One region of the Velazquezella soli genome, then DNA from elsewhere that is predicted to be linked to it. Evidence: predicted binding sites of a transcription regulator. Region 1 holds the regulator's gene; each other region holds the start of a gene.
What was found. Region 1 encodes LexA, which represses DNA repair genes until DNA is damaged. Its sites were predicted from a motif close to TGTTCNNNNTGTGTTCNG; they were not measured.
Positions count from the first base shown of each region.

Region 2: a site for LexA is predicted at 4,490-4,507, ahead of AC0JZ8_RS12025 (putative DNA modification/repair radical SAM protein). Genes of this name have one in related genera too.
Region 3: a site for LexA is predicted at 3,248-3,265, ahead of recA (recombinase RecA). Genes of this name have one in related genera too.

Region 1 covers NZ_CDRNXF010000004.1:2,323,529-2,331,530, forward strand. The annotation lists gene kdsA (3-deoxy-8-phosphooctulonate synthase) at 1-30, opposite strand, end outside; gene AC0JZ8_RS14725 (VOC family protein) at 35-910, opposite strand; gene lexA (transcriptional repressor LexA) at 1,103-1,822, shown strand; gene AC0JZ8_RS14735 (ComEC/Rec2 family competence protein) at 1,803-4,352, opposite strand; gene gltA (citrate synthase) at 4,646-5,935, shown strand; gene lpxB (lipid-A-disaccharide synthase) at 5,971-7,149, opposite strand; gene AC0JZ8_RS14750 (LpxI family protein) at 7,149-8,002, opposite strand, start outside.
Region 2 covers NZ_CDRNXF010000004.1:1,740,106-1,748,107, forward strand. The annotation lists gene AC0JZ8_RS12000 (Stealth CR1 domain-containing protein) at 1-902, shown strand, start outside; gene AC0JZ8_RS12005 (hypothetical protein) at 963-1,694, shown strand; gene AC0JZ8_RS12010 (3-deoxy-manno-octulosonate cytidylyltransferase) at 1,717-2,607, opposite strand; gene AC0JZ8_RS12015 (glycosyltransferase family 4 protein) at 2,678-3,730, opposite strand; gene greA (transcription elongation factor GreA) at 3,794-4,270, opposite strand; gene AC0JZ8_RS12025 (putative DNA modification/repair radical SAM protein) at 4,513-5,745, shown strand; gene AC0JZ8_RS12030 (UdgX family uracil-DNA binding protein) at 5,745-7,196, shown strand; gene AC0JZ8_RS12035 (DUF6693 family protein) at 7,297-7,674, shown strand; gene AC0JZ8_RS12040 (MFS transporter) at 7,681-8,002, opposite strand, start outside.
Region 3 covers NZ_CDRNXF010000004.1:2,062,176-2,070,177, forward strand. The annotation lists gene AC0JZ8_RS13450 (flagellar biosynthetic protein FliO) at 1-181, opposite strand, end outside; gene cckA (cell cycle histidine kinase CckA) at 457-3,078, shown strand; gene recA (recombinase RecA) at 3,325-4,413, shown strand; gene alaS (alanine--tRNA ligase) at 4,644-7,301, shown strand; gene ttcA (tRNA 2-thiocytidine(32) synthetase TtcA) at 7,355-8,002, shown strand, end outside.

The DNA.
Region 1 (8,002 bases):
GGACACTTCAGAATTGGCGGAGACTGTCATTTCACTATTCCTCGAAACCGAAAACCACACCTTGCCCCGGGGCTGCCGACACGATCACGCGGCCATCCCTGCGGATGAATGCGACGTCATTAGCAGCAAGGGTGATCTCTGTCACGGCGAGATCGGTGGTCTTGAAGATGATCCCGCGCGCAGCGAGGCGCGACGATAACAAGGGCTTCATCGAAGACCGGAACTCGTCGCTGAACGTGTCGTTGGATTGAATGCGGATGCCGGCATTGGCAGCTGCGATCCACAGACCGTCTTTCCCTTGCTCGGGTTGCGTCTCGAACACGGTTTCGAAAAGCGGCAGAAACTCCAGCGGGTCATCTGCAGAAAATACGATCTCTCGAAGGCCTGTAACGGCGTTTGCGTGCTCATCAAGACCACCGCGATCTGCCGGTAATGCGGCCATTCGCTGGCAGGAAAACAGCAAGATGTCATCGACCTCGGGGACTGCCGCGAACGCCAGACGGAATGAGACTTCGCTCTCCCCACCATCGGGCAACTGCATCGGGCGGGAGAATTGAAGCATCTCGCCCGCAGACATGTGCCCGTCCACAAAACGGATATGATCGGCCGCTGCATCCTGCGTCCCGACGACCACCGCCGATAGACCTTCCCTTTTCCGCTGGCCGCGGAAGCGGATGTCGCGATCGGTGAACACGTTGCCTCGTTTTGCCGCAAGCGAGGCTTGCCGACGGTTCACAATGGCCAGCGGCTCGAGATACGAGCCATCCGCGAAGAATATGCAGGCATTGGCTGTGCCGAAAGGGTGAACACCTTCAGGTGCCACAGTAAAGCCGAGAGCGGTCAACCTCCCCCGCGCTGACGCCAGATCTGCAACGGGCAGAACCAAATGATCGACTGACTTGTTACCCACTTACACCCCCAAAGTCTTATTCCGCAGAACATTGGCTATCGCGGGAAACTCGGCAAGTGCTGCGCACGAACTGAATACGTGATCGAACGCTGAAATGAGACTATTCTTGAGCAAAAATTTGGGGCTTGCGGAACACAGATAGAACATATAGCGTCCGTTCTGCATTTGTTTCCAATTCTGAGGGTCCCATCCATGCTGACACGCAAGCAACAGGAGTTACTTCTGTTCATCCACGAGCGGATGAAAGAATCAGGCGTGCCGCCGTCGTTTGACGAAATGAAGGACGCTCTCGACCTTGCATCGAAGTCCGGCATCCATAGGCTGATCACCGCGCTCGAGGAGCGTGGCTTTATTCGCCGTCTGCCGAACAGAGCACGCGCGCTCGAAGTGATCAAGCTGCCTGACGCCTATGTGGCGAACCTTCATCCGCGACGGGGTTTTTCTCCCAGTGTCATCGAGGGAAGCCTTGGCAAAACGCAACCGGTCGTCGCTCAGAAGCCGGCGCCGGTCATGGCGGACAATCCGTTCTCGACAAACATCCCGGTCATGGGTCGAATCGCTGCCGGCGTGCCGATCTCCGCGATCCAGAACAACACCCATGACATCGCCGTTCCGATCGAGATGCTGGGTTCCGGCGATCATTACGCGCTCGAAGTGAAGGGCGATTCGATGATCGATGCTGGCATCCTCGATGGCGATACCGTCATCATCAAGAATACCAGCACCGCAAGTCCAGGCGATATCATCGTTGCCCTGGTCGATGAGGAAGAAGCGACCCTGAAGCGGTTTCGCCGCAAGGGTGCCTCGATCGCACTGGAAGCGGCAAACCCCGCTTACGAGACCCGCATCTTCCCGCCCGACCGGGTGAAGGTCCAGGGCAAGCTTGTCGGCCTTATTCGCCGCTATCATTGAGAACGCTGTCATCCCGGAGATGCGCAGCAACAGCCTCCGGGATGCCAAAGTCGAATTGTCGCGTTTGCCAGTCATAGAACCGGTGGACGCTCCACGGACGGCTTGAGGTCTGTGCGCTGTCTCGCATCGCCGCCGTAATCTTGATGTCTGGCGCTGTCGCGTTCGGAATAATGGTGATTTCCAGTGCGCCAGTCCGGCGCAACGTCCGCCCGCTGAGAAGCAAGGCGCCGGAGCGGCAAGTATCGAAGCGTGCGCCGGGCGAGACGATGATCCGACCGAAATCGCAGGCAAGACCGGTGTATCGGTTGTCTTCGACAGTGACGATCCGGATGTCCTGAGCAGTCTGCACCGCGCACAGGATTTTCGGCAGACAGGCAAATCGTCCGGGCGTGAATGCTTGAAGAAAGCCCCTGACATATTCGATTTCCCGGCCCGTCAAATCCGGTCGCGAATGTGGTCTAGGGCGTTTGTCATCGCTTTTCGCAAGGCTGGCACCTCCCGCTGGTTCCGAAGAGGCAAGAACCGGCAAGGCGAGCGGTTGTTCTCCGGTCTCAAGCACCAGCGCTCGCCGCCATTGATCGAAGATAAATCCCGGCGGTCGGGTTCGATTGAGGGTGATCTTGTCGTCCTTGATCACGCCGACCGATGCGCCGTCTTCGGATATGACGATATCAGGCCTCGGCGCCGAGCCTGAGCGGACCGCAAAGACCAAAGCCACCGCCATGAACAGCGCGCCTTTCAGCCTCATCTGCGTGCGCAGCAGCGTCAGAAGCAGAAAGCCTGCCGTCGCCAGCGGCAGGAAAAGCGGGTTCTGCCGGCCGATGGCAATATCGCCGCCCCATGCGGCGACGATCTCGGCAATGCGAATGACGATCCGCAACCCCTCGCCCATGATGAACAGAAAGGGAGCATCCAGCCCGAACGGCATCAGCAACATGCCAACAAGCCCTGCCGGCATCACCACGAAGGAAATGATCGGCATGGCCGCGAGATTGGCCGCGACGCCGTAGGTGGTCAGATGGTGGAAATGCTCGATCGAATAGATCGACGTCGAAGTACTGCCGATCAGCGACGTCACCACGATCCCGGCAATGAAATGGAACGTCGCCGCGACACCCGTTATCCACCGGTTGCTACCTTTTGTATCCTCCTTACCTTTCGCGAAATATCGCGTCCAGAGGGCGAACCCTGCCACCAGTGCCGCGGTTGCCGCAAACGACATCTGGAAACTCGGACCCAAAATCTCCGACGGCGAGATGGCGAGGATAATGATTGCCGAAAGGGCGACGTTGCGAAGGCTGATGGAGGGTCGATCGACGAGCACGGCGACCAGCATCACCGCCATCATGATATAGGCCCGCTCGGCGGAAACCCCGAACCCGGAAATCAGGTAATAGGCGGTCGCCATGACAAGCGCACCGAACGCGGCAAACTTCTTGATCGGATAGGCCTGCGCAAAGCCTGGAAACAGCGACAGGACGGAGCGGACGCCGACGAAGAAGATACCGGCTGCCAGCGCCATGTTCAGGCCTGAGATCGCGACGATATGGGCCAGCCCGGACAGACGAAGCGCCTCGGTCGTCTCACGGGAAATTGCACGGCGCTCGTCGGTCACGATTGCGGCAGCAAAAGCGCCCGCATCCCCCTTGACCGTATCGCGGATGCGATTGCCGATTGCGCTGCGAAGCGCAAAAAGCCCTCGCTGCATGTCCGACCATAACCCGGGTTGGTCATCGATCGCCGGTTGTACGCTAGGCGCGCCGTAAAAGAAGCCAACGGCCCCGATTTGATCGAAGTAGGAGGAGAAGGCGAAATCGTTCAATCCGGGAAGCGCCGGGCCAGAGGGTGGCGACAGACGGGCACGGCCGGAAACGCGCTCTCCGATGTCTGCAGGTTCGTGTTGGCTTCTGGCAAGAAGCGACACCCGCTGCGGGGGACGAGCGAGCGTGGGCTCAGATGTCTGCTCGATCCTCACGATATAGCGCCAGCGGCGCTGTGCATCCGCTTCGCGTCGTTCGACAATCCCGCTGATGGTCGTCGTGACGGGCGAATCGAGCACGACCGTCGAACACCGCCAGGTTTCGAGCGCTGCCAGCGCAGAACCGGAGAGAAGCATGCAGAGTACAAGGTTGGCACGAGACAGCGGATGCGCGCGATACCGTGTCAGCCCTGCGGTCACCATCGAGATCGCAAGCATGGTTGCGAGAATGAATGGCGATGGCGTCCAAGGAAGTGCGAACCAGATCGCAGCGCCGGCACCCAGCAAGACAGGCAGGAAGAGGAACCCATGACCGTGGGAAACCTCCTCGCTCAACGACGTGCACAGCCATTTGGAAACGGGCCGGTCTCTGACCACGTATACCCTGAAAACATCCTCGGAATGATGGTCGTTTCGACCATCATTCCGGACTTCCGCGGGCATTGTCTGCGATGCCGATTCGGGCATCCAGAGTGCGATTGCGTGGGGTGTCGAAGCAAGCATCACCGGCTTGCTGCTGGCTGCCTCAAAAATCGCTCCGCCATTCGCCATGATGGTTTATCCCGCCGGCTCCGCTGCAGAGACGGTGATTGATAAACGCAACCTGCGCGTTTATATTCTCCTCGTCAACACATTCGCCAAGCTGCGGTTTTCCTTCACGTTACGGCCTCTTACACCATGAGGTTGGGCATCTTTTAAACGTGGCCTGCCTAAATTATTTTCGCGCTGCACAAAATGTCGCAGGAGCGCTTGGCATCACCTTTAGGATCATATAGCTAACTTGCGACGCTTAACTCTTATGGCGCTTTCTGGGCGCCATGCCGCCAACAGGTTGGAGGATCAGAATGACGGAACAAAGCGCAAATCTCGTACTTGGTGATAAGACAGTCGACCTCTCGGTGCGATCGGGCACCATTGGGCCGGATGTTATCGATATCGCAGCCCTGTACAAGCAAACCGGTGCCTTCACCTACGACCCCGGCTTCACGTCGACTGCATCCTGTGAATCCAAGATCACCTATATCGACGGCGACAAGGGTGTTCTCCTGCACCGCGGCTACCCGATCGAGCAGCTTGCTGAACAGGGTGACTTTCTGGAAACCTGCTATCTGCTTCTCTACGGAGAACTGCCGACGGCTGCCCAGAAGAAGGACTTCGATCATCGCGTAACCATGCACACCATGGTTCACGAGCAGATGAGCCGCTTCTTCACCGGCTTCCGCCGCGATGCGCATCCTATGGCCGTCATGTGCGGTTGCGTGGGCGCTCTCTCGGCCTTCTATCACGATTCCACCGACATCACCGATCCGCACCAGCGGATGGTTGCGTCGCTGCGCATGATCGCCAAGATGCCGACGCTCGCCGCCATGGCGTACAAGTACCATATCGGCCAGCCCTTCGTGTATCCGCAGAACGACCTGGATTACGCCTCCAACTTCCTGCGCATGTGCTTTGCCGTGCCGTGCGAAGAATACAAGGTCAACCCGGTCCTGTCGCGCGCCATGGATCGCATCTTCATCCTGCACGCGGATCACGAACAGAACGCGTCGACCTCCACGGTTCGCCTCGCAGGTTCCTCGGGTGCAAACCCGTTCGCCTGTATCGCTGCCGGCATTGCCTGCCTCTGGGGCCCCGCTCATGGCGGCGCCAACGAAGCAGCGCTCAACATGCTGACCGAGATCGGGACTGTCGACAAGATTCCGGAATACATCGCCCGTGCCAAGGACAAGAACGATCCGTTCCGTCTGATGGGCTTTGGTCACCGCGTCTACAAGAACTACGATCCGCGCGCCAAGATCATGCAGAAGACCACGCATGAAGTGCTGGCGGAACTCGGTCACAAGGACGATCCGCTTCTGCAGGTCGCCATGGAACTCGAGAAGATTGCTCTGACGGACCCCTACTTCATCGAGAAGAAGCTGTACCCGAACATCGACTTCTATTCGGGCATCACCTTGAAGGCGATGGGCTTCCCCACGACGATGTTCACCGTTCTGTTCGCGCTTGCGCGTACCGTCGGCTGGATCGCCCAGTGGGCCGAAATGATCGAAGATCCGCAGCAGCGTATCGGTCGTCCGCGCCAGCTCTATACCGGCGAAGCGCAGCGTGACTACACGCCCGTTTCGAAGCGCTAGGCGCTGAATTAGGCTTTGCGAAAAGAAAAACCCGTTCAGCGATGAACGGGTTTTTTGTTGTCCAACAGTTCAAGTACCGCACCTGCTGCGGCCTCTCCAGGCGGAACAGGGACGTCCAGTCTCTGCCAGGCAAGTGCGAAACCGTCGAGCATCGCACGGCGCTCCGGCGTGTCGGCGGACAGACGTTCCGCCCAGCGGCTGAGGCTTCCGGGTCGCACGACCTCGTTGACATATTCGGGAACGACCGGGTAGTCGGCGATCAGGTTCGGAAGTGCGCCGGTCCAGATCTTGATGCGGCCGGCCAGAAGCTTGATCAGCCAGTCCGTTTTGTAAGCCGAGACAACAGGAACCGTCGCAAGCCCCAGTTCCAGGATAACCGTCCCTGAAGCCGCCAGCGCCACGTCCGCCTCTGCGAAGGCAGCCCATTTTCCGGCTGTATCCGCGGTAATCTCGACATGAACCGGCAGATCTGCGGCCATCTTACGCACCAGTTCTTCCCGGCGCGGTACCGTCGGAAGCAGGAACCGGGTCTCACCATTGCGATCCGCAAACTCGCGCGCAGCCTCGCCGAACACGGGTAGGAGTGCCTTGATTTCGGCTGACCGGGAGCCCGGAAGCAAGAGGATCGTCTTCTTGTCGGCGGAGGTCTTGACCGGCCTCTCGGCGCGAGCAGCACGGACCCTCAGGAGATCCGCATCATTGGTCAGCCGGTGACCGACGAACACTGTCTTCGGACCCTCCAGCCTCCGCATCGCTTCCGGCTCGAACGGAAGGACGGCAAGAACGAGGTCGACATAGGAGAGCATCGCCTTGGCACGATATTCCTTCCAGGCCCAGACGCTCGGGCAGACATAATCAACGATCGGCAGATCCGGCAGTGCCGCCCTCACCTTTCTTGCCACTCGGTGGGTAAAGTCAGGGCTATCGACGATGACAAGCACATCGGGCTTTGCGGCGACGATCGCAGCCGCCGTCTGGTTGATGCGACGGATCAGGTTGGGAAGACGCGCGAGCACCTGGGTGATGCCCATGATCGACAATTCGGAGAAATCGAACAGCGACTGAAGGCCTTGGGCCGACAGTGCATCACCGCCCACCCCGATCAGTTCGACGGGACCGCCGTAGGACGCCTTCAGTGCTGCGATGAGGTCTGCCCCTAAGAGATCGCCCGACACTTCGCCGGCGATGATCGCAACCTTCAAACCTTGGTTCATCACAATCCTCTCGACGGAAGGGCCTGATCGATGCCGCAGACGAAAATGCCGTGGGCATCAGCAGCTTTGATCAGCTTTGCTTCTTCCAGCACCAGCGCCCTGCCCGCTTCCACGGCAATGCCCGCCAGCCCGGCCGCGACGGCATGTTCGACGGTGGATGGCCCGATGGTGGGCAGGTCCGCGCGCATATCCTGGTGGAGCTTGCAGAGCTTGACGAGCACGCCCTTGCGGCGCGTGGAGATACGCCCCTCGGCGCGCAGTTCGGCAACGCGCTGCATCATCCGGTCGGTTCCCTCGACACCTTCGAGTGCCACAACGCGGCCGCCGACGCTGACAGCGCCCTGGCCAATATCGAGATTGCCGAGTGCGCTCGCAGCCTCGACACCGCGTTCGATGTCACGCAGATCGTCACCGCCTGGAGACACTTGGCCAAGCGGACCGACCTTCGCCAGCAGGCCCGGCGCGATGTCGTGGGCACCCAGAACTTCGCAACCCATGGCCTCGATCAACTTGATAACCATCTGCAGCACTGCGTCATCGCCGGCTGATAGCAGTGTGCGCACGACGGAGGGCAATTTGATCAGGGTCTTGAAGGTTGGATGGATGTCGCGCCATTCGGGGCGCCTTGCGACGCCGCCCGACATCACGACGCGACGGATGCCTCTTTCGCGAAAACTCTTCTCGATCCCTGAAAGATCGCCGACGCCGAGCGACACATGGTCGAACCCGTCAAAGCGATGATCCGCCTCATCCTTCAGCTGGATGATGAACGGATCTTCGCCTGCAACACGTGCGGCATCCGCCAGGTAGGCTGGCAAAAAGCCTTTACCGGCGATAATCGCCAGCCGGCCCT
Region 2 (8,002 bases), 580 kb from region 1:
CGTCCAGCCCGACGCGGTTTGCCGATAACGGCGAGATCTACTATCTCATCGCCTCCGTGCTGAAATACGCGCCGTTCATCACCAAAATTCACATCGTCACGGACGGGCAGAAGCCGGAATTCGTCGACAGTTTTGCGCAGGCGGGTTTCTGCACGGAAGATTTCATCGCCATCGTTGATCACAAGGTGGTTTTCGACGGGCTTCCGGCCGTGCTGCCGACGTTCAATTCGCTGTCGATCGAGGCTGCGGTCTGGAATATTCCGGGACTTTGCGAGAATTTCGTCTACAGCAACGACGACTTCTTTCTGAACGCTCCGACATCTGCCTCCGCGTTCTTTCGCGACGGCAAGCCGATGATTTACGGGCGCGTGAAAAGCGGATTGCGATCCCGCCTCAAGCAGTGCCTGCGGTGGTTCAAGCGGCAGCGGGCGGAAGCGTCCAACGCTGTTCCGAGCTTTACCGTCGCGCAGGAGAAGGGGGCAGAGCTGGCGGGTGCGAAGAACCGGTTTCTGCAGGTCGGCCATTACTTTCACGCGGTCAGACGCTCAACGCTTGCCGATTACTATGCAGCGCATCCCGACGTGCTTCGCCAGCAGCTCTCCCATCGCTTTCGCAACATCGCCCAGCATTCGCCGGTTGCGCTTGCCAATCATCTCGAGATGGAGCGCTTTGGCGCGACCCCGTTACCCGAACACCGCACGGCCTATATCAAGCCGCGGCAGAAGCGGGCGGCCGCACCTGTGCTCGCCATGATCGAACAGGGCAGCGCCCCGTTCGGATGTATCCAGAGCCAGGACGAACTCAGCATCAAGCTTCGCCAGGCGCTGACTGACGTGATGATAACGAAATTTCACACCCATCTGCCGCACCGGCTTATCGAACACCTGCGGGCGGCAGGCTGACGAGGTTACCGGTGTAGACAGGACTGCCGAGGTTACGGCAGGAAGACTTGGAGAACGTGCGTGGTACGCAAGAAGAGTAAGCTTGAGGCACTGTTGTCCTTCAACCGCTACCGCAAGCGCTGGGGAGCTGCGAAATACGCCAAGCTCGACCAGGATTACGCGGGCATGAAGCAGCGGTTGATCGAGGATTCGGACCGCGAGCACCGGTCGGGCAAGCAGAAGTCGCTCGACGATCACATGGCGAACCTGAGACTGGAGTTCAAAGGCCAGCCGGAACTGCTGTTCTATCATGCACAGCTTATCGTCCTGATGCGGCGCGAATATAATGTCCGGGAGACGTACCAGCAGTTCAAGACGCTGTGGCAGAATGAAGCGCCGTTCCTCACCGCGCATCTCGATCTGCGTTGGCTGATCTCCGCGAGCGACAGCATCGCCGATCTCGACGAGGACCTGACGGCAAGGGCGATCGCCATGATCGGCTCGTCGCTTGCCAACACGATCAAGGTTTACGAGACCGACCGCTTCATCCATGGCGGGGACGAGCGTCCTGTCTCACAAGATGCGATCGAACAGACGCAAGGTGCGCCGATGCACAGGTTCAACGGGATGTATCTGTTCAAGGTGGGGACCGACGACACGCTGCGAAACATGCGCTGGCGGCTCGATCCGTTTTTCAAACAGGGGATTGCCGGCGAGATCGCGAAGGCGATCTACGACCGCCTGCAGGAGAACGACACGGCATTCAGCCGGTTACGAGCGCTCCACCACCGCGATCGCAGCGGGTGGTGGTAGCAGGCGCTTAAGCTGTCCCGGTTCAGGATGGCTCGCCATTCTTCGCTCGCTGCTTTTTGCGCTGCTTGACCAGCCTGTCCTTCTTGGACCTGATCCGCAGACCTCTGGCGAGATTGTAGATGACGCGAAGCGGCATGGTGATCGTGATCAGCTTGCCGAGGTTGCGGTTGCTGTTTTCCAGCCGTTCGGAAAGGACCTGGATCGCCGCGAACACGAAGTTGCTGTTGTCGATATCGGGGAAGTGGCGCGACAGGGCCTTGTAGGGATTGAAGGCTGTTCTTCCTGCCATTTCGAGCTTGTCGCTGTTGGCGAGGAGTTGCAGCACCGACTGTTCGAACGTCCAGTCGTGGATGTGGAACATCTGCCACTTGCGGCTGCGGCGTCCCGAAAAACCGCAAAGCACGACCTTGGCCTGCGGCACCTTCTCGCAGAGCCAGACCGAAAGGGCGAAGCCTGAACTGGCGGTGTGATCGAGCGGATAGAAATCTTCGAGGTAGCTGCAAAGGTCGATGGCACCTGCTGCGACGCCGCCGAACTCGGCCGGTTCCGTCACCTGTTCCATCGTGGCGGCGCGCATGCTCATGACGCCGGTAAAGCCGGGGCCCGGCAGCAGGGCCAGCACCTTGTCGAGAGCGTTGTCGTAGATCAGTTCGGACCCGACGCGGCTGGTGCGTGCCACCAGCAGCGAATTGCGCGTGAACGGCGCTTTCAGCACCTTGCTGACGTAGTTGAAAAAGACGAACAGCGTCGTTTCCGGATAGGCGGCGTGGATCTCGTTGAAGTTCTGCTCGTCACTGTTGGCGACAAGGACGATGTGGGAATAGCCGGCGAAAAACTGCTGCCAGTCTCCCTCGCTCAAAAGTCCGCTCGTCGTCGGTCTGTGCTGCGCCATCCCGGCAGAAAGTTCCGTCATTCGAAGCGTCCTCCATGCAGATGCGGGCAGAGCCGGACCGGTTGCGTGGCACCGAATGCCTCTGAAGTTTTCATGGTCTAGTCTCTAAAAGCGTTTCGTAGATTTCCGCCAGACTGTTGGCTTCCTTTTCGATAGCGAAGGCGACGCGAACATGCTCGCGACCGCTCCAGCCCTGCTGGCGGGCCAGTGCAGGGTTTTCGAAATAGGTGCGCAGCGCATCGCGAAGCGCCGTGTAATCGCCGGCCGGAACAACCGATCCGGTCTCGCCCTCGACGATCATTTCGGAATAGGCGCCGGCATCGCTTGCAACGACTGCGGTTCCCGATGCCATCGCCTCGAGCGGCGTCAGTCCGAAGCCTTCATTGCGGGACGGTGCCACATACAGAGACAGCCGACGGTACCAAGGCTTGATGTCGTCCACTTCGCCCATGAACAGGATGCGATCTGTCAGACCGCTCATGGCGACATCGGCTTTCAACGCATCGCCGAAAACCTTGTTGTCCGGCGTGACACGTCCGCAGACGACGCCCGTCCATTCGGGATAGGACGGCAACAGTTCGATCAGGGCGCGCACGAAAAGGTCTGTGCCCTTCTGATGCCGAACGCGCCCGAAGCAGCCGATCAGATGCTTGCCGAAACCATCTGCCGGGGAGGAAGGGTCGGATGGGCCGGAGGGACGGAAGAGATCGAGATCGACGCCGTGGTGCACCACCTTATAGGGCACTTTCAGGTATGAACCCGATCGTGCAGACGTCGCGACGACCGCATCCATCTTGCTGATCAGAAAACCCGTCCATGCGGAATGGGTTCGTTGCGCGGCGGAGGTGAACAAGAGCTTCAACGGCATCCGCAGCACATCGCGCATGAAGAGGCCGGGCAGCATCTCGATATTGCGGCGGGCATGCCAGACACGGGCGCGCCGCCCTGATGGCGGTGACCACAGCGCGGCAAGGTCGGCATAGCGGATGTGGGGAAGGTGGGAGGGCAGGCCAGGTCCCAAGACCGCGATCTTCTGACCCTTTGCCCATTGCACCGGAATCAGCTGGACGATCGTGGACGTCACGCCGGAGAGCCGCTTCTTGAAGTTCGGCGCGATCACTTCGATATCGGATATATCGACCACGGAGCCGGGAGCGATACCGCTGCCCATCTCCGTGGCGACTTCGCCAGACGTTTCCACGAGCGATCAGCCCCAGGAGATGGCGAGGATCTCGTAGGCCTTGGAGCCGCCAGGGGCGACGACTTCGATGCTGTCACCCTTCTCCTTGCCGATCATGGCACGGGCGATGGGTGAAGAGATCGAGATGCGGCCAGCCTTCACGTCGGCTTCCTGATCGCCGACGATCTGATAGGTCTTTTCCTCTTCGGTATCTTCATCGATCAGCTTGACGGTTGCGCCGAACTTGATCGTGGAACCGGACATCTTGGAGAGGTCGATCACTTCGGCGCGGGCCGTGAAATCTTCCAGCTCGCCGATGCGGCCTTCATTGTGGCTCTGGGCTTCCTTGGCCGCGTGGTATTCGGCGTTTTCCGAAAGGTCACCATGGGCGCGCGCTTCCGCAATCGCTTCGATGATGCGGGGACGCTCCTCCTGCTGGCGCCAGCGCAGTTCTTCCTGCAACTGGGTAAACCCCTTCGGCGTCATCGGTACCTTTTCAACCATTTTCTTGTCCTTAAGGCGCATGTCCGCGGATGCCGCGGACACAAAAAGAAACAGGTTCCGGAGCGGTAACTTCGGAACCATCTGCAGCATCTGAATTTAGGGCATCATAACAGAATTTCGACTGCTCCCGCTAGGAAAATCGAAATGGTGTCAGATGCGCCAGCTGGAGTTGAATGAATCAAACGTCCCTCGATTTGTCAACGGGTTGACGCAGTCATAAAGAACATATAGAGAACGCACTAATGAAGAAGTCGCTGAAAGAACGGTTGGCGATCCTGTCGGACGCTGCCAAGTACGACGCCTCCTGCGCCTCCAGCGGGACATCGAAGAGAGATTCGTCGGTATCCGGCGGATTGGGTTCGACCGAGGGGTCCGGCATCTGCCATGCCTATGCCCCGGATGGTCGCTGCATCTCCCTTCTGAAAATCCTTATGACGAATTTCTGCATCTACGATTGTGCCTATTGCATCAATCGTTCCTCCAGCAATGTCGAGCGCGCCCGGTTCACGCCTGAAGAGGTTATCTGGCTGACGCTGGAATTCTATCGGCGCAATTATATCGAGGGTCTGTTCCTGTCGTCGGGCATTATCCGCTCGTCCGATCACACGATGGGCGACATGGTACGGATCGCGCGGGAATTGCGGACCGTTCATAATTTTCGCGGCTACATCCATTTGAAGACGATCCCGGAAGCGTCGCAGCAGCTGATCGAGGAGGCGGGGCTTTATGCCGACCGTCTGTCGATCAACATCGAACTGCCGACCGATGCCGGGATCAGCCAGTTTGCGCCGGAAAAGCGGCCCGCCAATATTCGTCGCTCGATGGGCGATCTGCGCCTGAAGATCGAGGAAATGCGCGATCCGACGCTGCAGACCAAGCGTCGCAAGCGGTTCGCGCCTGCCGGCCAGAGCACGCAGATGATCGTCGGGGCAGACGGCGCCAACGACGCGACCATTCTTGGGACGAGCGCCAGACTTTATGGCAGCTACAGCCTGAAACGCGTCTATTACTCCGCCTTCAGTCCGATCCCGGACTCGTCGAAGACACTGCCGCTGATCAAGCCGCCGTTGATGCGCGAGCATCGGCTCTATCAGGCTGACTGGCTTTACCGGTTCTACGGGTTCGAGATCGGCGAGATTACGGCGTCCACGGAAAACGGCATGCTGGATCTGGACCTTGATCCGAAGCTTGCATGGGCGCTCGGCAACCGCGACAAGTTTCCGGTCGATGTGAACAGGGCGGACAAGGAGACGCTGCTGCGGGTGCCGGGTTTCGGGACCAAGACCGTCGGAGCGATCCTTTCGTCGCGGCGGTTTCGCAAGCTGCGTCTGGAGGATTTAAAGCGGCTGAGCGTGTCTCTGAAGAAGGTACAGCCCTTTATCACCTGCGAAGGGTGGACACCGCGCAAGCTTGCCGACCGGGCCGATCTGCGATCCATGTTCCAGCCAAAGCCGGAGCAGCTGTCGCTTCTATGATGTACCGAGTCTTGTTGCGGGGGAGAGGCGATCTGACCGAGTGGCGCGATGCTGCGCGTGCCTATCTGGCGGCCGGCATCGCACCTGATCGCGTCGAGTGGCGCACGATGGACGACACGGACGGATTGTTCGGGCTGGACGGCAACCAGTTGCCTGCGCCTGTCGACAAGCCGGTGACGCAGGGTGTTCCTCCAGCCTTTCTGAAGCTTGCCGCCTCGGTCATCTGCCATTCCGATCCGACGCGGTTCTCGCTTCTCTACCGGATGCTGTTTCGCATGGCGCACGGGCGCAATTTTCTGGGTATGGCGACCGATCCGGATGTGGTGGCGGCAAACCGGATGTCGAAGTCGATCGGCCGCGACTATCACAAGATGACCGCCTTCGTCCGTTTCAAGGAAATTCCACTGCCGGAGGGTGTTGCCGGACGCCGGCGCTTTGTGTCCTGGTTCGAGCCTGATCATTTTATCATCGACCGTGTGGCCCCGTTTTTCCAGCGTCGTTTCAACGACATGGACTGGCTGATCGTGACGCCCAAGGGTTCGGCGTCCTGGGATGGCGAGACCCTGCGGACCAGCGATGAGCCCGCCGAAAAGCCAGACCTTCGCGACGACACGGACGATCTGTGGCGGACGTACTATGCCAATATCTTCAACCCCGCGCGGCTGAAGGTGAAGATGATGATGTCGGAAATGCCGAAGAAGTACTGGAAGAACCTGCCCGAGGCAGAGCTTATTCCGGGCATGATCGCCAGCGCCGAGGCAAGTGTGATCGAGATGGGACGCAAGGCGGCGAGCGAACCCCTGGCGTTCCACCATCGCATCCAGGAAGCCGCAGCACGGGTGCCAATGCCAGAAGGGCCGACCGCCGGTACAATCGAGGCCTTGCGGGAGGAAGCACGTCGCTGCACCCGCTGCGCCCTCCATTGCATGGCGACCCAGACGGTTTTCGGCGAGGGGCCTGTCAATGCCAAGGTGATGATCGTCGGCGAGCAGCCGGGCGATCAGGAGGATCTGGCCGGGCGCACCTTCGTCGGGCCGGCGGGCAAAGTGTTCAACGAGGCGGTGAGCGCGGCCGGGATCGACCGGACGCAATTCTACATCACCAATGCGGTGAAGCATTTCAAATACGAGCCACGCGGCAAGCGGCGCATTCACCAGAAGCCAAATATGGGCGAGGTGCAGCAGTGTCGCTGGTGGCTCGTCCAAGAACTCGATCTGGTGCAGCCGAAGCTGGTCGTCGCGATGGGTGCGACCGCGCTGTTTTCACTCACCGAGATGCGCCACAAGCTGGAGGACGTCCGGGGCAGGCCGATTGCCATGCAGAACGGTCGGACGCTGTTTGTCACCGTGCATCCGTCCTACCTGCTTCGCATTCCCGATCTGGGGCGAAAGGCGGAGGAGGTGGCGCGGTTCAAAGAGGATATCGTGGCGATCGGACGCCTGGCTTCGTAAGCGAAGCATCAAGTTCATTGGTAGGCCCAGGTTTCAATTGACTTCGTCTTGAAATGAAAGCTGTATTCGGCGGGGTCTCTCAAGACTATAGCTGGGGAATATGTCGAATACAGACGTTGCGGCCACACCGCCATTCAAGACGCAACCTTTCGGATCCACGCTTCGGTGCGAATATTCGCTGATGGAGGCGGTCGGGTATATCATTCTCTGGGTGATCATCAGTGTGTTGACACTTGGGATCGGTGCGTTCTTCGCCGTTTACTACTTCTACAAGAGCATCATCAACAAGACCTACCTGATCGGCCGGGACGGCCAGCGGATCGCGCGGCTCGAATGCGAACTCAATCTGGCGGAGATGATCGGTCACATCCTGATCTGGATCCTGATCTCCATCGTGACGCTTGGGATCGGTCTCGTGTTCTACGTCTTCCGCACGCTGCGCCTCTGCTTCAACAAAACGAGGCTCGTCTATATCTGAGCGCGCTCAGTGTCCCGAGCCGATCGCGCTTTCGTCGATATGGGCGCGGGCGTAGATCGTGCGGGCGGTCGCTGCGAGGATAAGCAGGAGCAGTGAGGCGAGGAGGCAGCAGCAGGCAAAACCCGTCGAGAAGGATTGCCGGGCGGCCTCCAGCCAGACCGGACCTTCGCCTGCCTGCAGAGCGGTGCCACTGAGCCCGCGTGCCGTCTCGACGGCGCCGCCAATGGTCGCCCTGACCGTCGCGGCCTGGGCCGGGTTAAGGCCGGTTACATCGGCGCCATCCATCAGAATGCGGTAAACCAAAGTGCCGAAGCTGCCGAGAAGGGCG
Region 3 (8,002 bases), 260 kb from region 1:
CTGCCGCATCCAGCACCTGCAGCCGCGGATTGCGGTTGCGTCCCCCGCGGACGAACGGCGACGGTCCATTGCGACCGCGCAGCATCCACAAGATGCCGAACAGGAAAAGAAGCCCAATGCCGACACCGAGGACCGCGATAACCATCCGGCTGCCATAGGCGCCCATCAGTTCTTCGGCCATATGCTGATACTCCTCATGCCAATCGTCACATTTGAAAAGACGACAATTTTCGCTTCGATCAAGGGGTGCTGCGATGCTGTCTTGATGGAAAACATCACTTCGGAGAGGAAAGATAGGGCACAAGTCTTCACTGTCCCGGGTTTTCTGGCACAACGGAGCTTTTTGCGTCGCCGACAACTTGCTAAGAAGGAATCATAGGGTTTTCGGCTCCGTGGAGCATGACGGCCGCAGTAGGATGGCTTCGGCAGTCGGCCGTTGCGAAATGCGAGGGATTGATGACGAAGTTGCAGCAGGGCGGCAACTACGAGACCCCACTGGTCGAGCGTAAGACGCGGGGTGGAACCATTCTTCGGATCGTGCTTCTGGCGCTGGTGCTGCTGGGCGTTGCAGTCGCTTTTGTGGTTTTTCAGCAGGCACTCGACAATGAGATTGTGCTCGGCCTGCTGGGCATCCTTGCCATGGTCGGCATATTTTTCCTCGTCTCTTCGATGATAGGCCTCGTGGAAGTCATGCCGCAATCGCGGTCCGACGATCTCGCCCGCGCTTTCTTGGCCGGCCATCCGGACGGTATCCTGATCACGGACATCAAGGGTCGCATCGTCTACGCGAACGCTGCCTATGGTCGGATGACCGGTGCGACGAAAAAGAGCGATATCCAATCCCTTGAAACGCTTCTGTCCAAGTCGCGCGAATCCAACGAGGCGCTTTACAGGCTGACATCCGCGCTGCGGGACGGCCGCGAGGGTCATGAAGAATTCCGCCTGCTGCAGCCGCTTGGCCGCAGCACGGGCACTGCCGTCGTTGGAGAGAATGGTGCGGGCGCCTTCTGGTACAGGCTGAAGGCCGGCCTTCTGGCGGGTTCGGGAAACAACAAGGCGCAGCTCGACATCTGGCAGATTACCGACACGACCTCGGAACGGTCGGACCAGGAGCGTTTCTTTCGCGAACTGCAAAACGCCATCGACTACCTCGACCATGCGCCGGTCGGGTTCTTTTCCGCGGGCAAGAAGGGCGAGATCTTCTATCTCAACGCCACGCTGGCTGAATGGCTGGGTCTCGATCTGACCAAGTTTTCTCCTGGATCGATGACGATCGACGATCTCGTGGCGGGCGAGGGCATGGCGCTGATCCAATCGGTTCAGCCGGCGCCAGGTCTGAAGCGTACGGAAACGCTCGATCTCGACCTGCGCCGTGCCAACGGCCAGAGCCTGCCGGTGCGACTTGTTCACAGCGTCAGCTCCATGCGCGACGGTGCGCCCGGCGAAAGCCGCAGTGTCGTAATCAACCGGCCGCATGGTGAGGACACCGATCAATCCGCGTCGGCAATGCGTTTCACGCGCTTTTTCAACAACACGCCGATGGCCATTGCGTCCGTTGATGGCGAAGGCCGGATCCTGCGCATCAATGCGCCGTTCCTGCGACTGTTCGCCGGGGTTCTGACCCGCGACGACGTGGAAAGCGGTGCGTCGCTGGAGCGTATCGCGCACGAGACGACCCGCGATCAGCTGATGGCGGCGCTTGCTGCCGCACGCGACCGGCAGGGCGACATCACTCCAATCGATTCGCGGCATCCGGGCGACGAGACCCGCTATCTGCGTTTCTACGTCAATGCGGTGATCGACGAGAGCGACGAAGCGCCGGAAGAGGCGGCCATCATCTATTCCGTCGAGACGACCGAGCAAAAGGCGCTCGAGACGCAGATGGCGCAGACCCAGAAGCTGAACGCGGTGGGAACGCTTGCAGGCGGCATTGCGCACGATTTCAACAACGTGCTGACGGCAATCCTTCTATCCTCCGATCACCTGCTTCTGCAGGCGCGGCCATCCGACGCGAGCTTTGCCGACCTGATGGAAATCAAGCGCAACGCCAACCGGGCCGCCGTTCTGGTTCGCCAGTTGCTTGCCTTCTCGCGCAAGCAGACGATGCGGCCGGCGGTGTTGAACCTGACCGACGTGGTGGGCGACCTGCGCATGCTGGTCGACCGGCTGATCTCCGGCACCAACGTCAAGCTCGACGTCGACTATGGGCGTGACCTGTGGCCGGTGCGTACCGACCTGTCGCAGTTCGAGCAGGTTCTCATCAACCTCTGCGTCAACGCGCGCGATGCGATGCCGCAGGGCGGCACGATCCTGATCAAGACCCGCAATGTGACGGCCGAGGAAACCGCCGCCTTCCATCAGGCCGATCTGCCGGCGGAAGATCTCGTCATGGTCGAGGTTGCCGACAGCGGTACCGGCATTCCGCCCGAGATCATGGACAAGATCTTCGAGCCGTTCTTCACCACCAAGGAAGTGGGCAAGGGGACAGGTCTCGGCCTTTCGATGGTCTACGGCATCATCAAACAGTCCGGCGGCTATATCTATCCGGAATCGGAAGTCGGTCGCGGAACGAGTTTCCGGCTGTTCCTGCCTCGCCACATTCCGGAAATACCTGTTATCACGCCGGAGGCCGCAGAGGCTGCAGCTCGAGCAGCCGCACAGCCTGTGGCTTTGAAAGCGCCGGCGGAGGACATGGATCTCACCGGCAAGTCCGCGGTCGTGCTGCTGGTGGAAGATGAAGAAGCGGTTCGCCGGGGCGGCAAGCGGATGCTGGAAACGCGCGGTTATACCGTGCACGAAGCGGGATCCGGCGTCGAAGCACTCGACATCATGGACGAGCTCGAAGGCAAGGTTGATATCGTCGTTTCCGACGTTGTCATGCCTGAGATGGACGGGCCGACGCTTCTGACGGAACTGCGGAAATCCTATCCGGATCTGAAGTTCATCTTCGTCTCCGGATACGCGGAGGACGCGTTTGCGCGCAACCTGCCGGCCGATGCGAAGTTCGGTTTTCTGCCCAAGCCGTTTTCGCTGAAGCAGCTTGCCGTTGCGGTTCGCGAGATGCTCGACTCGGACTGATTTTCTGATCCGCTTGTCAACCTTTATGGAGCCTCGCGATTCGTCCGTCGAACCGCGAGGCTTCTTGCTTTAACGCCTGATTTTCCACAGATTATGCGCGCGAGAACGCTCCGGGAACGAAATCGCGATAACGCAGTTCAATCAAGCTGATAAAAGCCTCTTGATTGATGAGAACAAAAAGAGTACACGATGTCCATCGGCTGCTTCATTGCTTGCGTGGCGGCAATAACCTAAAGGTGGGACCTCATGGCACAGAATTCATTGCGGCTCGTAGAGGATAAAGGCGTGGACAAGAGCAAGGCGCTCGAAGCAGCACTCTCACAGATCGAACGATCCTTCGGTAAGGGATCGATCATGAAGCTTGGCTCGAACGATAGCATCGTCGAGATCGAGACAGTTTCCACCGGTTCCCTGAGCCTCGATATTGCGCTCGGCATCGGCGGTCTGCCGAAGGGCCGTATCGTCGAAATCTATGGTCCGGAAAGCTCGGGCAAGACAACGCTTGCCCTGCAGACCATTGCCGAGGCTCAGAAGGGTGGCGGTGTTTGCGCCTTCGTTGACGCGGAACACGCACTCGATCCGGTTTATGCCCGCAAGCTCGGCGTCGATCTGCATAACCTCCTGATCTCGCAGCCGGACACCGGTGAGCAGGCGCTTGAGATCACCGATACGCTGGTGCGTTCCGGTGCTGTCGACGTTCTCGTCATCGACTCGGTTGCGGCATTGACGCCGCGTGCCGAAATCGAAGGCGAAATGGGCGACAGCCTGCCGGGTCTTCAGGCCCGTCTGATGAGCCAGGCACTGCGCAAGCTGACAGCGTCGATCTCCAAGTCGAAGACGATGGTGATCTTCATCAACCAGATCCGCATGAAGATCGGCGTGATGTTCGGTTCGCCGGAAACGACGACAGGCGGTAACGCGCTAAAATTCTACGCGTCCGTTCGTCTCGACATTCGCCGCATCGGCCAGGTCAAGGAACGCGAAGAAGTCGTCGGCAACCAGACACGCGTCAAGGTCGTCAAGAACAAGATGGCGCCTCCCTTCAAGCAGGTCGAATTCGACATCATGTATGGCGAGGGCGTTTCCAAGACCGGCGAGCTCGTTGATCTCGGCGTCAAGGCAGGGATCGTCGAGAAGTCGGGTGCCTGGTTCTCCTACAACAGCCAGCGTCTCGGTCAGGGCCGCGAGAACGCGAAGTCGTTCCTGCGAGACAACCCGGAAGTGGCGCGTGAAATCGAGACGTCGCTGCGCCAGAACGCCGGTCTGATCGCGGACAAGTTCCTGCAGAATGGCGGTCCTGATGCCAATGACGGCGACCAGGCCCCGGACCCTTGATCGGACCTGGGTTGGGATGTCGATCTAGGGCATCCTGACGCTGATATTCACCGGTGTTTTCCGGTTTTCAAATCTTGCCGGCCGCCATCTACGAGATGCGCGGCCGGTCTGCGTTTCGGGCGGGTTTGGGATGATTAGGGGTGCTGTGGCTGGACAGTCGGGAACGCGGACGATACAAGCCTTTCGTCTTCGAATAACAGCATCGCACCCGGCGATAAAAAGGGCTTAGCATGAGCGGCGTGAATGAAATCCGGTCGACGTTTCTCGACTATTTCCAAATGAACGGCCACGAGGTTGTGTCCTCGTCCCCGCTTGTGCCGCGCAATGACCCGACGCTGATGTTTACCAATGCCGGTATGGTGCAGTTCAAGAACGTCTTTACCGGTCTTGAAAAGCGCCCCTACACCACGGCCACCACCTCCCAGAAATGCGTGCGCGCCGGTGGCAAGCACAACGACCTCGACAATGTCGGTTACACCGCCCGCCATCTCACCTTCTTCGAAATGCTCGGCAACTTCTCGTTTGGCGACTACTTCAAGGAAAACGCGATAGAGCTTGCCTGGAAGCTGGTTACCGAAGGGTTCGATCTGCCCAAGCACCGGTTGCTGGTCACCGTCTATTCGGAAGACGAGGAAGCTGCGACGCTGTGGAAGAAGATCGCCGGCATTTCCGACGACAAGATCATCCGCATTCCCACCTCCGACAATTTCTGGCAGATGGGCGATACCGGCCCCTGCGGTCCGTGCTCGGAAATCTTTATCGACCAGGGCGAAAATGTCTGGGGTGGACCTCCGGGCTCGCCTGAAGAAGACGGCGACCGCTTTCTCGAATTCTGGAACCTCGTGTTTATGCAGTACGAGCAGACCGCTCTTGGCGAGCGTACGCTGCTGCCGCGCCCGTCGATCGATACCGGCATGGGTCTCGAGCGCATGGCCTGTGTCCTGCAGGGCAAGCAGAGTGTGTTCGACACCGACCTGTTCCAGACGCTGATCGGAACGATCGAGGATGTCCTGAGCGTGAAGGCCCAGGGCAGTGCCAGCCACCGCGTCATCGCCGACCATCTGCGTTCGTCCGCGTTCCTGATTGCCGACGGCGTGCTGCCATCCAACGAAGGCCGTGGTTACGTGCTTCGCCGCATCATGCGCCGCGCCATGCGCCATGCGCAGCTGCTCGGTGCCAAAGAACCGGTCATGTACAAGCTGCTGCCGACGCTGGTGCAGGAAATGGGCCGCGCCTATCCGGAACTGGTGCGCGCCGAGGCGCTGACCGCGGAAACGCTGAAGCTCGAGGAAACCCGCTTCCTCAAGACGCTCGAACGTGGTTTGTCGCTGCTTTCGGACGCGACCAGCACGCTCGACAAGGGCGACATGCTCGACGGCGAGACGGCGTTCAAGCTTTACGACACCTACGGTTTCCCGCTCGACCTGACGCAGGACGCGCTCCGCGCCCGCGAAATCGGCGTCGATCTCTCCGGCTTTACCGATGCGATGGAACGCCAGAAGGCGGAAGCCCGCTCGCATTGGGCAGGCTCCGGCGACAAGGCGACCGAAACCGTCTGGTTCGAAATCAAGGAAAAGTTCGGCGCCACCGAATTCCTCGGCTATGACACCGAGACTGCCGAAGGCGTCGTCCAGGCGATTGTCAAGGATGGCAAGGCCATCGACAGTGCCTCGAGCGGCGATGCCGTCCAAATCGTCGTGAGCCAGACGCCGTTCTACGGTGAATCCGGCGGCCAGATGGGCGATGCCGGTTTGATCTCGACCGACCACGCCAAGCTTGAAGTGACCGACGTCCAGAAGCGGGGCGAGGGGCTGTTTGTCCATATCGCAACCGTGACCGAGGGCACGTTGAAGGCTGGCGACGCGGTCATCCTCGCCGTCGATCACGCCCGCCGTTCGCGCTTGCGCTCGAACCATTCCGCGACGCATCTGCTGCATGAAGCCCTGCGGGAAGTGCTCGGCACACACGTGGCGCAGAAGGGCTCGCTGGTCGCTCCTGAGCGTCTGCGGTTCGACGTGTCGCATCCGAAGCCGATGTCGTCAGAGGAATTGCAGGTCGTCGAGGATATGGCCAACGCCATCATCCTGCAGAACGCGCAGGTCACGACGCGCCTGATGAGCGTCGACGATGCGATTGCCGAGGGTGCAATGGCATTGTTCGGCGAGAAATACGGCGATGAAGTTCGTGTCGTCTCGATGGGCAAGGCTGTCGATGGGCCGAAGGCCGGCAAGCCTTATTCGATCGAACTCTGCGGCGGGACGCATGTCAACGCGACGGGCGATATCGGCCTCGTGCGCATTCTCTCCGAAAGCGCCGTCGGCGCCGGTGTTCGCCGCGTCGAAGCGGTGACGGGGGATGCAGCGCGTGCCTATCTCGCTGAGCAGGATGAGCGCGTGAAGACGCTGTCGGGTGCGCTGAAGGTTCAGCCCGGTGAGCTCGTTTCCCGTGTCGAGGCGCTGATCGACGAGCGTCGCAAGCTCGAGAAGGAACTGGCAGACGCCAAGCGCCGGCTCGCCATGGGTGGCGGACAGCAGGGTGGTTCTGCGGACGACATTCGTGATATCGCGGGCATCAAGTTCATGGGCAAGGCACTGGCCGGCATCGACGCGAAGGACCTGAAGGGGCTCGCGGACGAAGGCAAGGCCACGCTCGGTTCCGGCGTCGTGACCCTGATTGGCGTTTCTGAAGACGGCAAGGCAAGTGCGGTCGTGGCGGTGACGCCTGATCTTATCGGTCGCTTCAGTGCTGTCGATCTGGTGCGGATCGCCTCTGCAGCGCTCGGCGGCAAGGGCGGCGGCGGACGGCCGGATATGGCGCAGGCCGGTGGCCCTGACGGTGCCAAGGCCAATGAAGCGCTGGAAGCCGTGGCGGCCGCGCTCGGCGCCTGAGAGTTGGAATGATCGGGCGGCCACTGGCCGCCCGTTTCACATGAGGTTTGGACATGGGATTGAACGCAACAATACCGGATGAGATCGACGAGGTCGTGGATGGCCTCGTGCCGTCCCTATTCAGGGATGCGCCGAGTTCGGTCTCGTTCAACAAGTTGCGCAAGCGGCTGCTGCGGCAGGTTCGTCAGGCATTCGACGATTTCGGCATGCTGAAAGATCAGAAACGCTGGCTGGTCGGCCTGTCCGGCGGCAAGGACAGCTATTCGCTTCTCGCCATTCTGCTCGATCTGCAGTGGCGCGGCCTGCTTCCGGTCGAGCTGCTTGCCTGCAATCTCGATCAGGGACAGCCGAATTTCCCCAAACACATCCTGCCGGACTATCTCACCTCGATCGGCGTCAAGCACCGGATCGAGTATCGCGATACCTATTCGATCGTGAAGGAAAAGGTGCCTGCGGGCGGAACCTACTGCGCGCTCTGTTCACGGCTGCGGCGCGGTAATCTCTACCGGGTCGCCCGTGAAGAGGGTTGCGACGCGCTGGTTCTCGGGCATCACCGGGAGGATATTCTCGAAACCTTCTTCATGAACTTCTTTCACGGTGGACGGCTTGCCGGCATGCCGGCAAAGCTTCTGAACGACGAAGGCGACGTGATGGTGCTGCGGCCGCTCGCCTATTGCGCCGAGGACGATCTGGCGAAATTT